One region of the Nocardia huaxiensis genome, then DNA from elsewhere that is predicted to be linked to it. Evidence: riboswitches for the same ligand, from Rfam matches in the RefSeq annotation. Region 1 holds a riboswitch; each other region holds the start of a gene.
The links. A riboswitch is a leader RNA that binds a small molecule or an ion and turns the genes downstream of it on or off. The one in region 1 is predicted to bind S-adenosylmethionine.
Positions count from the first base shown of each region.

Region 1 (4,102 bases):
TCCGGCTCGGACGCGCGCAGCATGTCCTCGCGCTCCACGACCTTGACGCGCTCGCGGCCCTCCGGCTCGCCCAGCGCCCGCTCGTGGGCGTCGAGGCGGTACCAGCCGGCCCAGGTGGTGAAGGGGATGCCCTTCTCCTCCAGGAACGCGGTGACGGCGTCCAGCTCGGGTTCGGCGGCCGGGATGAAGCCGGCGGCGTCGTCGAGCAGGCAGGCGATGGTCTCGTTGGCGTCGCCCTTGGTGTGGCCGATGAGGCCGACGGGGCCGCGCTTGATCCAGCCGGTAACGTAGGTCTGCGGCATGAACCGGTCCGCGCCGTCGGCGTCCTCGTTCACGAGCACGCGTCCGGCCTCGTTGGGCACGGTGCCGGCCTGATCGTCGAAGGGCAGCTGCGGGATGTTCTGCGACAGATAGCCGACCGCGCGGTACACGGCCTGCACGTCCCAGTCCTTGAACTCGCCGGTGCCCTTGCAGTTGCCGGTGCCGTCGAGCGAGGTGCGCTCGGTGCGCAGGCCGACGACCTTGCCGTCGGCGTCGCCGATGACCTCGGACGGGGATTCGAAGAAGTGCAGGTACAGCTTGTGCGGGCGGTTGCCGATATCGCGAATCGCCCACTGCTCCAAGGTATTGCAGATCATGTCGACCTGCTTGGAGTGGCGGCGCGCGGCCTCGGAGCCTTCGTCGTAGTCGATGTCCTCGGGGTCGACGATGACCTCGATGGTCGGCGAGTGGTCGAGCTCGCGCAGTTCCAGGGGGGTGAACTTGGCCTGCGCGGGACCGCGGCGGCCGAACACGTGCACTTCCAGGGCCTGGTTGCCCTTGAGGCCCTCGTAGACGTTCGGCGGGATCTCGGTCGGCAGCAGTTCGTCGCCGGTCTTGGCGAGCACGCGCGCCACGTCGAGGGCGACGTTGCCGACGCCGAGCACGGCGACCTTCTTGGCGTCCAGCGGCCAGGTGCGCGGGACGTCCGGGTGGCCGTCGTACCAGGAGACGAAGTCGGCCGCGCCGTAGGAGCCGTCGAGGCCGATGCCCGGGATCTCCAGCGCGCGGTCGGCATTGGCGCCGGTGGAGAAGATGATGGCGTCGTAGAAGCGCCGCAGGTCCTCGAGGTTGATGTCGACGCCGTAGTCGATATTGCCGAGCAGGCGCACCTGCGGCTTGTCGAGCACCTTGTGCAGGGCGGTGATGATGCCCTTGATGCGAGGGTGGTCGGGAGCGACGCCGTAGCGGATGAGGCCGAACGGGGCGGGCATCCGCTCGTAGAGGTCGATGCTCACGTCCGCGTCGGATTTCATCAACGCGTCGGCGGCGTAGATGCCGGCCGGGCCCGCGCCCACGATCGCAATGCGGAGCGGGCGGGTCGCTGCACTCTGTTCGGTCATTCTTACGCGCACCCTTTGGGTCGAAACTATCTTGCCGTCAGTACTTAGCCGTCTGTCTTAGCTTAGGCTAAGTTGACGCCCTGGCTCGGGTGGTCCCGTTCACTCTGGTAACCCCCGACGCTGCAGCGTTGCTGCGTGGTGTTGCTATTCCCGCTCTCGCGCGGGAATTGTGGTGATTCTATCGGTGAGGTGGACCACCCTCCCGCGCGGTGCGGTGAACTGTGGGAATGCCCACCCCGCGCGTGTACCCGGTGTCGCGGCCGGAACACCCCGGTCGACCAGGCATGATCTACCCATGAGCGACGTCGATGACCAGCCGGTACGGATCGATCAGGGTGAGACGCGGACTCTGCTGCCATTCCTGGTGGCGGCGGGCGTCATCGTGGTTGTAATCATCGGAATTGTTATTGCCGCGCTGGTGTCGCCGGTTGAGAAGAATGTCACAGATAGCGACCGCCTGGCCGTCGCTGCCAGCACCTTCACCCAATCCCGCAGTGGCACCGACGTACTCGATCCGCGCACGGCCTGCCCGGGGTTCGATCAGAAGCGGTCGCCATTGCAGCCGCCGGCCGGAGAACAGGCCGCCACATACGAATTCGTGCGGCTCACCGACGCGCAGCTGAACGGGGATCAGGCCACCGCGCAGGTCACCACCCGCACCGACGGCGTCGAATCCACCTCGACCTGGCATTTCAGCAAGACCGACAACCGCTGGCTGGTCTGCAATTCCTGATCGTGATCCCGGTCGACGGGGGCCGGGGGCAGAGCCTCCGATTCCGGGGTCCGGGGGCAGAGCCCCTGGGGAAAGAATTGACAGTCGGGCATTGGTCCGGGCAATCTCAACCCAGGTCATGAGTACCAGCGTGAAGCCCCGGCTGGCTGGTCGGCAACCCTCCTCCGCGGTGGGGTGCTCCGGGTGACGACCTGGCCCGCACCGCTGGAAAATTCGTGGTGCGGCAAGTGCGGATTCACAGGAGGTTCGAGTGAGCTACGCGGGTGACATCACGCCGAAGCAGGCGTGGGAACTGTTGCGCGACAATCCGGATGCGGTGCTGGTCGATGTGCGCACCGAGGCCGAATGGCGGTTCGTCGGGGTGCCCGACACCAGCGGCATCGGCCGCCCGACCGCGCTGATCGAATGGGTGGACTTCACCGGCGGCCCGAACTCGCGGTTCGTGGACCAGCTGAGGAACGTCCTCGCCGACCGTGATTCGGCGTCGGAGGCCCCGGTCATCTTCATCTGCCGTTCGGGTCAGCGGTCCATCGGCGCGGCCACCGCCGCCACTGCGGCCGGTTTCGCTCCGTCCTTCAATGTCGTCGAAGGTTTCGAAGGCGCGCTCGACGCGCAGGGTCATCGCGGCCAGACCGGCTGGCGCGCGGACGGACTTCCGTGGAGGCAGTCGTGATCACTGGTGGTTCGTTCGACCGGCCGCTGCCCGAGGGCGTCGGCCCGGCCACGCTCGGCGTGCGCGGCGGCATCCGGCGCTCCGGTTTCGAGGAGACCTCCGAGGCGCTGTTCCTGAACTCCGGTTTCGTCTACGAGAGCGCCGAGGCCGCGGAAGCGTCCTTCACCGGCGACATCGAGCATTTCGTCTACTCCCGCTACGGCAATCCCACGGTCGCCATGTTCGAGGAGCGCCTGCGCCTGATCGACGGCGCGGAAGCGGCTTTCGCCACGGCCTCGGGCATGTCCGCGGTGTTCACCGCCCTGGGCGCGCTGCTCGGCGCGGGTGACCGCCTGGTCGCCGCTCGCAGCCTGTTCGGCTCCTGTTTCGTGGTCGCGAACGAGATCCTGCCGCGCTGGGGTGTCGAGACGGTCTTCGTCGACGGCGAGGACCTGGACCAGTGGGAGCAGGCCCTGTCCGTCCCCACCCAGGCCGTCTTCTTCGAAACCCCGTCCAACCCGATGCAGTCCCTCGTGGACGTGCGCAAGGTCACCGAGCTGGCCCACGCCGCCGGCGCGAAGGTGGTGCTGGACAACGTCTTCGCCACCCCGCTGCTGCAGCGCGGCTTCGACTTGGGCGCGGACGTCCTGGTCTACTCCGGCACCAAGCACATCGACGGCCAGGGCCGCGTCCTCGGCGGCGCCATCCTCGGCCCCCAGGACTACATCGACGGCCCCGTCAAAAACCTTATGCGCCACACGGGCCCGGCCCTGAGCCCCTTCAATGCCTGGACGTTGCTGAAGGGCCTGGAGACGATGCCCCTGCGCGTCCGCCAGTCCAACGCCTCGGCCCTGCGCATCGCCGAGTTCCTGGAACAGCACCCCGCCGTGGCCTGGGTGAAGTACCCGTTCCTGAAGTCGCACCCCCAGTACGACCTCGCCCAGTCCCAAATGTCCGGCGGCGGAACGGTAGTCACCTTCGAACTCAAGGCCCCCGAAGGCGAAGCCAAGAAGCGCGCCTTCGAGGTCCTCAACGGCCTCCGCATCATCGACATCTCCAACAACCTCGGTGACGCCAAGACCCTCATCACCCACCCGGCCACCACCACCCACCGCGCCATGGGCCCGGAAGGCCGTGCGGCAGTGGGCATCACCGACGGCGTAGTCCGCATCTCCATCGGCCTCGAAGACATCGAGGACCTGCTCGGCGACTTGGACCGCGCACTGAGCTGAGCGGTAAGGGCAATCGATAAGCGGAATCTCTATTGCCCTGATATTTGTGCATCCCATATCCCGTGGGATGTATGGTTAGGACGTCACCTCGGGTGATGGTTGG
Region 1 is NZ_CP059399.1:8,209,834-8,213,935, reverse strand. Features, by position in the region: gene H0264_RS37620 (FAD-dependent oxidoreductase) at 1-1,382, opposite strand, end outside; gene H0264_RS37615 (Rv0361 family membrane protein) at 1,678-2,115, shown strand; SAM riboswitch class IV at 2,230-2,351, shown strand; gene H0264_RS37610 (rhodanese-like domain-containing protein) at 2,366-2,788, shown strand; gene H0264_RS37605 (O-succinylhomoserine sulfhydrylase) at 2,785-3,999, shown strand.

Region 2 (4,102 bases), 1.6 Mb from region 1:
TTCGCGGCGCAGCACCTCTTGTGAGGGGAGTCGGTCCAGTACCCGCAGGATGGCGGGGCGTAGTTCACGCTGTTCCTCGTCGGAGAGCAATTCGACGAGATCGCGGAGATCCATGTCATCGAAGGGCGCTGTCATGTATCACACTTTACGGCCGCAGCGGTTCTGCGTCTCGGAATCCGGGGGCAGGTAACCGAGGTGTCACTCGGGCGAAACCAACAGTGCGTCAGGATAATTCGTGTGAAACAGGTGCGACTCAGGCGACCGCTCGGTATCTACGGACCGAACGGCCGGCCGCGCCGCCGCGCCACGATGCGGTTGTCGCTCCGGTAACCCGGTTCAGCGCCGGGCCGCACGCGCGGTCCGGGCCAGATCCATGGTCTCCACCATCAGCTTGCCCACCGCCTCGGTCTCGGTGAGGAACCCGTCGTGCCCGTCCCGGGACCGCACGATCTCCAGCCCCTTACAGCCGGGCAGCAGATCCGCCAGCTCCTGCTGCGTGCGCAGCGGATACAGCCGATCCGAATCCACGCCGCCCACCACGCACGGCACCAGCGTCGAGGCCAGCGCGGCCTCGATGCCGCCGCGCCCGCGGCCCACGTCGTGCCGGTTCATGGCCTCGGTGAGCAGCACGTAGGTGGCCGGATCGAAGCGCGAGATGAGCTTGTCGGCCTGGTACTCCAGGTAGCTCTGCACCGCGTAACGCCCACCGTCCCAAGGGTTCTCATCCCCCTGGGCGTGGTTCTCGAAGCGATGGTCGAGCTCGCCCTCGGTGCGGTAGGTCAGGTGCGCGATGCGCCGCGCCAGGCCCATGCCGGTCATCGGGGCGCGATCACTGCCGTGATAGTTGCCGCCCTGCCAGTCCGGATCGGCCTTGATGACGGCGATCTGCGTTGTCTGCGTGCCGATCTGGTCGGCCGTGGCGCGCGCGCCGACGGCCAGCACGAGTGCCGCGCCGACCCGCTCGGGCGCGCCGACCATCCATTCGAGCACCCGCATGCCGCCCATGGACCCGCCGACCACCGCGGCCAGCCGGTCGATGCCGAGCAGGTCGAACAGCTTCTGCTCGGCGTGCACCTGATCCCGGATGGTGATCTCGGGAAACCGTGCGCCCCAAGGCTTTCCGTCTGCCGCCAGCGAGGACGGCCCGGTGCTGCCCTTGCAACCGCCGAGCACATTGGTGGCGATGACACACCATTCGCGGGTGTCGATCGCCGCACCCGGCCCGACCACGCCGTCCCACCAGCCGGCCTGCGCGTGATGCACGTCGGCGGGACCCACCACATGCGAGTCGCCGGTCAGCGCGTGCTCGATGAGCACCACGTTGTCCGCGTTCGCCGAGAGTTCGCCCCACCGCTGTACGGCCAGGGTGACGTCGGGGATGACCGACCCGTTCTCGAGCTCCACATCCCCGATAGCGATGCTGCCGAGCGTGCCGTCCGCCGGCGGAAGCAGGACTTCCGCCGCCGGCCGGGAGGTGCTCGATTCGATGCTCACGGTCAAGATGCCGCCGCCGTCAGTCCGGCGCGCAGATCCGCCAGGATGTCGTCGATGCCCTCGATACCCACGGCCAAACGCACGAGACCAGGCGTGACGCCGGAAGCGAGCTGCTCGGCGGGCGTCAGCTGCGCGTGCGTGGTGGAGGCCGGGTGGATGACGAGCGAGCGCACATCCCCGATGTTAGCGACATGGCTGTGCAGGACCAGCGCGTCCACGAACTTCTTGCCCGCGTCCACGCCGCCGGCCAGTTCGAAGGACACGATCGCGCCCACACCCTTGGGTGCCAGCTGTTTGCCGCGTGCGTGCCAGGGGGAGTCGGAAAGGCCCGCGTAGTAGACCTTCTCGACGCCGGGCTGCTGCGTCAGGAACTCCGCGACCGCCTGGGCATTGGCGACATGCCGCTCGACCCGCAGGCTCAGCGTCTCGATGCCCTGCGCGATCAGGAAGGCGTTGAACGGCGCGACGGCCGCGCCGAGGTCACGCAGCAACTGCACGCGCGCCTTCAGCGCGAATGCCGGCGCGCCGAGTTCGGCGAATACCACACCGTGGTAGCTGGGATCGGGCGTGGTGAAACCGGGGAAGCGGGAATTGCCCTCGGCGTCCTCGACCGTCCAGTCGAAGGTGCCGCCGTCCACGATCACTCCGGCCACGGCCGAACCGTGCCCGCCCAGGTACTTGGTGGCCGAGTGCACCACGATGTCGGCGCCGTGCTGCAGCGGCTGGATCAGATACGGCGTCGCGACCGTGTTGTCCACGATCAACGGCACGCCCGCCGCGTGCGCGACCTCGGCGATGCCCGGGATGTCCAGAATCGAGCTGCTCGGGTTCGCGACGGTCTCGCCGTAGAAAGCCTTGGTGTTCGGGCGCACCGCGGCCTTCCACTGCTCCAGATCGTCCGGATCCTCGACGAAGCTGACCTCGATGCCCAGTTTGGGCAGCGAGTAGTGCAGCAGGTTGTAGGTGCCGCCGTACAGGTGCGGGCTGGCCACGATGTGATCCCCGGCCTGCGCCAGGTTCAGGATCGCGTAGGTTTCCGCCGCCTGCCCGGAGGCCAGCAGCAGGGCCGCCACACCGCCTTCGAGGGCGGCGATGCGCTGTTCCACCACGTCCTGGGTCGGGTTCATGATGCGGGTGTAGATATTGCCCGGCTCGGCGAGCCCGAACAGCGCGGCGGCGTGGTCGGTGTCGCGGAAGGCATACGAGGTGGTCTGGTAGATCGGCAGTGCGCGGGCCCCGGTGGCCGCATCGGGCGCTTGCCCGGCGTGGATCTGCCTGGTCTCGAAGGACCAGTCGGCCGGATTCGTGGGCGCGGTCGAGTCACTCATGTGCTGCTCCAGGAAAACAAGGTCGCCGAATGGCGGAAGTCTGACGTTATCGGAAAGCGAATAGGCTTCGACAACAACACATTTCGGTGACCTCCTACGGTGCGCTTGCGCTCGGCCCTCGAGCGCCCGGTCCTCACCCGGAGCACCCCACCGCAGCTGGAGGGTTGCCGATCAGCTAGCCGGGGCTTGACGCTGATGCTCTTGACCTGTTGCGAGATTCTAACGGGCGGAAGGCCCGGATTCCGAAGTGGGGCCGGACACACTGGGCGCGGCGCAGGTCCGCACGAATTCGTGGTAGGCGTCGACCACGGCGTCGGCCATGCCGCGCGCCGAGGTGGTGAGGCATTCCGGGGTCTGGTCCTCGCATTCCGTGCCGACTCGCATGATGGTGTGCCAGGTGCTGACCACCAGGCGCACGGGCAGCGAGTCGACGGCCGCGCCCAGGCGTTCGGCCACGGCCGCGGTGACCTGTTCGGTCTTGTGCTCGGCGGCGTCGAGGCTGTACGCGCGCACGGCGGCGCTGCCGCGAATGATGCGCTGCATTTGCTGGAACCAGCGGAACGGCAGCGGTTCGTCGCGTTCGATGACGCCGTCGATGACGGCGAGGAAGGCGTTCATCAGCGCCTGGAGTTCATTCCCGGTGACGGGTTCGGCGCGCAAGTGGTCGGCAAGCGCGGTGCCCCATTCTGCGATGGGGGCGATGACGATGTCTTCCTTGCTCGCGAAGTAGCGATTGATCGTGCGGGGCGAGACATCGGCGGCGTCGGCGATCTGCTCGACGGTGGTGGCGTCGAAGCCGTGGGCGTCGCAGAGCTCCAGCGCCACATCGATGATGCGCGCGCGGGTCTGCTGCTTCTTGCGTTCGCGCAGCCCCGGCCTGGGGCGTTCCAGCAGATCGGCGTGCGTCGACTCGGGCATGGCCACAGTGTATCGACCAGCGGGTATTTCACGACGCCATCCGACAACTGTCGCAGTCGGACATTTTTCTCTTGACGCCATTTGTCGGGTGATGCCACGATGGTCGGGTTGTTCCAGGCATCCTGAGGAGACGGCATGACATCCGGGACGGTGACGCGCACACCCGACGAAATACCTACCGACACAAGCACTTCCAAGCGATGGTGGGCGCTGGGGGTGATCGCTCTGGCGCAGCTGATGGTGGTGCTGGACGCCACCATCGTCACGATCTCGCTGCCCTACGCCCAGGCCGATCTGAAGATCAGCGAAGGCGACAAGCAGTGGGTGCTGACCGCCTACACGCTGATCTTCGGCGGCCTGCT
Region 2 is NZ_CP059399.1:1,487,667-1,491,768, forward strand. Features, by position in the region: gene H0264_RS06635 (hypothetical protein) at 1-135, opposite strand, end outside; gene metX (homoserine O-acetyltransferase MetX) at 337-1,500, opposite strand; gene H0264_RS06645 (bifunctional o-acetylhomoserine/o-acetylserine sulfhydrylase) at 1,497-2,822, opposite strand; SAM riboswitch class IV at 2,919-3,029, opposite strand; gene H0264_RS06650 (TetR/AcrR family transcriptional regulator) at 3,042-3,740, opposite strand; gene H0264_RS06655 (MFS transporter) at 3,876-4,102, shown strand, end outside.
Region 2: another riboswitch for S-adenosylmethionine. It lies ahead of H0264_RS06645 (bifunctional o-acetylhomoserine/o-acetylserine sulfhydrylase); the one in region 1 lies ahead of H0264_RS37610 (rhodanese-like domain-containing protein).

Region 3 (4,102 bases), 850 kb from region 1:
CATTTCCGGGATCCGCACGTGGAGGGGTCCTACGGGGTGTGCCCGTTCTACGAGCTGACCGGGTACTGGTGCCCGGGCTGCGGCGGGTTGCGGGGCATGCACAACCTCACCGACGGGCGGATTCTGGACGCCATCCACAGCAATCTGCTGCTGCTTCCGCTGCTGGTGGGTTTCTTTGCGTGGTGGGGGAATTGGATGATCAAGGGCTTGCGCGGGCAGATGCCGCCGCCGCTGCCGCGCATCCTGCCGCAGGCGGCGCTATGGGTAACCGGGATATTGCTGGTGGCGTTCACGGTGCTGCGGAACACGCCGTACGGAACCTGGCTCGCGCCGGTGTGAGCCCTGCGGCGTGCCTGTCCGGATGATCGTGTGGCGGCGGGGCATGCTCTGGATATGAGTGATTCGCTGAAGGAACGAGTACGCGCGAAACTGATCCGGCAGCTGGAAGAAGACGGACCGGACCCCGAACAGGACGATGTACGCCGGGTTTCCGTCCAGGACGATCTTGACATCCTGAACGTGGTCGCGGACGACGACCCTTTCGTCGAAGAACTCGCCGCCCGCTACCTCGTGTTTTAGAACGCGCAGGGCGCCGCGCCCTCGTTACCGCTGCCGAAGGGCCGGGTCTCCGGCACCGGATTCCAATGTCCTTCGGTGCGGGCGTAATTCCAGGCCGGGCCCTTGTCGACGAGGGTGGCGACGGCCTCGATCAGGCGGTCCACCTCGGCGGCGGTGGTGCCGAGGCCGATGCTGGCGCGCAGGGCCGCGTCGACGCCGAGGCGTGACAGCAGCGGGTGTGCGCAGAAGCGGCCGTCGCGCACGCCGATGCCGTGCTCGGCGGAGAGGTAGGCCGCGACCTGGCCGGGTTCGAAGCCGTCGACGGTGAAGGCGACAATGCCGACGGCGTCGGTGCTGTCCCGCCAGATGCGCAGAAAGCGCACTCCCGGAACGGTTTTCAGGCCGTAGCGCAGGCGATGGGTGAGGTACTGCTCATGCTCGATGGCCGTGGTGGCGTCGAGTTCGGCGAGCGCGTCGCAGGCGGCGGCCAGTGCCGCCACGCCGAGGACGTTCGGTGATCCGGCCTCGTGCCGTTGCGGGGCGGGCGCCCACTCCACGCTGTCGGTGGTGACGGAGCGGACCGCGCCGCCGCCGGCCAGATACGGTTCGGCGGCGTCGAGCCAGTCGCGGCGGCCGACCAGCACGCCCGCGCCGAAGGGCGCGTACGTCTTGTGACCGGAGAAGACCAGGTAGTCGATGCCGCTGGTGCGCAGATCGATCCGGCGGTGCGGGGCCAGCTGGGCGGCGTCGACGAGGATGCGGGTGCCGCACTGGTGCGCGATCCAGGCCAGGCGCTCCAGCGGCAGCAGTTCACCGGTGACATTGGAGGCGCCCGTAACCGCAAGCAGCGCAGCGGGTTTGGCGCACAGTTCGGCGACCAGCCGCTGGATGGTCTCCTCGATGGTGTCGGCGACCGGGACCACGCGGCGGCCGCGCTGCTGCCAGGGCAGGAAGTTGGCGTGGTGTTCCACGTCGAGGACCACGGTGTCGCCGGGCACGCACCCGGCGAGCAGGTTGAGCGAGTCGGTGGTGTTGCGGGTGAAGACGACGACCTGGTCGTCGGCGGCGTTGAGGAAGCGGGCGACGGAACCGCGGGCCGATTCGTAGCAGTCGGTGGAGATGCGCGAGGCGTAGCCGGCGCCCCGGTGCACGCTGGCGTAGAACGGCAGCAGCTCCTGGATGCGGTCGGTGACCTGGGTCAATGCCGGTGCGCTGGCGGCGTAGTCGAAGTTGGCGTAGGTGATGGTGCCGCCCTGGACGAGGGGGACCTGGAGGTCGCGGCCGGACACCTCGGCGAGGGCGGCACAGCTCTGGTCGGCGAAAGCAGTCATCACGAAATCCCGTCGGATAAGGGACGCGCGATCAGAAAGTGAGTGATCGAGTGTCCGCGCTTGCCGTTCCCAAGTCGGGATACGGCCGGGTCGTCACCCGGAGCACCCCACCGCGGAGGAGGGTTGCCGACCAGCTAGCCGGGGCTTTGCACTGGCACTCATGACCTGGTTTCAGAGGCTGGCAGACGGGCGGGGATCTTGTCAACCCCGCCGCGAAAATCATCCGAAAGTTGGATCCGGTCGGCCGCAAAGTACGTTTCGCGGGATTGTTGCTGTAGCTAACCTTGTCACTAGAAGTTAGGGTAGCCATAGTTGGGCGCCCGAGAGGTGAAAGAGGTTGCTCATGCTGGACATCGACACGCCGTTCTCGACGCTCATCCGCACCGCGACCGAGCAGCAGCACAACGAGGCGGAACACTCCACATTCATGCGCGATCTGCTCACCGGGAAGCTCGGTGTCCAGGCTTTCTACCGCTACACCTCGCAGCTGTGGTTCGTCTACGACGCGCTGGAGAAGCACTCCGCGCAGCTCGCTCAGGACCCCGTCGCCGGGCCGTTCGTCCGGTCGGAACTCGATCGGCTCGCCGCTCTCGAACTCGACCTCGCCTACCTCGGCGGACCGAACTGGCGCGACGAATTGTCCGCACTGCCTTCGACTTCCGCGTACGCCGCCCGGATCGAGGAGTGTGCGCGCACCTTCCCGGCCGGGTACATCGCGCATCACTACACCCGCTACCTCGGCGATCTCTCGGGCGGCCAGGTCATTCGCGGGACCGCCGAGAAGCTGTGGGATCTGCCCAAGAAGGGCGACGGCGTGCGGTTCTACGTCTTCGACGGCATCTCGAATCCGGCCGCGTTCAAACGCGAATACCGCGAGAGCCTGGACCGGCTGCCCCTCGCCGGGGACGATGTGGAGCGCGTGCTGGACGAGGCGCGACTCGCATTCACCATGAATACCAACCTGTTCCAGGAACTGGGTGCGGAGTTCAGCGCGCGAAACTGAATTCTGGACGCGCCCGGAGGGGCCGCCGGCCGGTTTTCATCATCAGGTCCGGTCGGCGGGTTCTTCCCTCCCGAATGTCGGTGGGCTGTGCTGTCATTGACGGATGAGCATGGCGCTGCTGTTGAGCTTCATCGGGCTGTGCGTGCTGCTGTCCATCACGCCGGGGCCGGATTCCTTTCTGGTGCTGCGGTTTTCGATGGCCGGGCCGCGTCCCGCCATTGCCGCGGCAGTGGGGTCGGCGCTGGGTGGGATCGTGTGGGCGGTGGTTGTCGCCGCGGGGGTGGCGGCGCTGCTGGAGCAGTCGGCCACGGCCTATCGCGCGCTGAAGGTGATCGGCGGAATCTACCTGGTGTACTTGGGGATTCGCGCGCTGCTGGCGCATCGGCGGGGGAAGGCCGCGGGGGCGGATGAACTCGCGGCGCGCACGGCCCGGGAGAAGGCGAACTCGGTTCGCTCGGCATTCGCTGCCGGATTGCTATCGTGCGTTTTCAATCCGAAGGTGGGGTTGTTCTACCTCGCCGTGCTGCCGCAGTTCCTGACCGAGGTGACCTTCGCGAACACGCTGACGCTCGGGGCGATCGAATCCACCATTGCCGCAATCGAAATGGTGCTGCTGGCGCTGGCGGCGTCCCGGGCGGTGGCGCTGCTGCAACGGCCCGCGGTGCGGGATCGGCTGGAACAGCTCAGCGCGGCGATTCTGGCGGCGCTGGGTATCGGCACCGCGGCATCGGCGAGCTGACCTGATCCGGCCGGGATGCGACCCGGCGGGAATCAGTCGGAGATCTCGGCGTGGTGGTAGGCGCCGTTGTAGTAGACGAGCGGGCCGACGGCCGGGGAATCCTGGGTGTTGTCGTGCACCCGCGTGACCAGGCCGACCACTAGCGTGTGATCGCCGATCGGCAGCAGCTTGTAGACGGTGGCGCGCACCCAGATGGGGGTGCCGTGCAGGACCGGTTCGCCGGTGTCGAGTGCGGTCCACAGTGAGCGGTCGCTGAAGCGTTCGGCGGCGTCCCGGCTGAAGCGCTGGGCCAGGTGCTTCTGGTGTTCACCGAGGAAGTGCACGACCAGGGATTCGGACCGCAGCATGGCCTCGATGCTGGAGGAGGTGTGCGCGATATTGAACGAGATGAGCGGGGGTTCCGCGGAGAGCGAGGCGAACGAGGTGGCGGTGAAACCGATCGGGCCGTTCCCGGAGTTCAGCGTGACGATG
Region 3 is NZ_CP059399.1:719,253-723,354, forward strand. Features, by position in the region: gene H0264_RS03260 (DUF2752 domain-containing protein) at 1-339, shown strand, start outside; gene H0264_RS03265 (hypothetical protein) at 394-579, shown strand; gene H0264_RS03270 (aminotransferase class V-fold PLP-dependent enzyme) at 576-1,889, opposite strand; SAM riboswitch class IV at 1,941-2,055, opposite strand; gene H0264_RS03275 (biliverdin-producing heme oxygenase) at 2,233-2,892, shown strand; gene H0264_RS03280 (LysE family translocator) at 2,996-3,631, shown strand; gene H0264_RS03285 (flavin reductase family protein) at 3,664-4,102, opposite strand, start outside.
Region 3: another riboswitch for S-adenosylmethionine. It lies ahead of H0264_RS03270 (aminotransferase class V-fold PLP-dependent enzyme); the one in region 1 lies ahead of H0264_RS37610 (rhodanese-like domain-containing protein).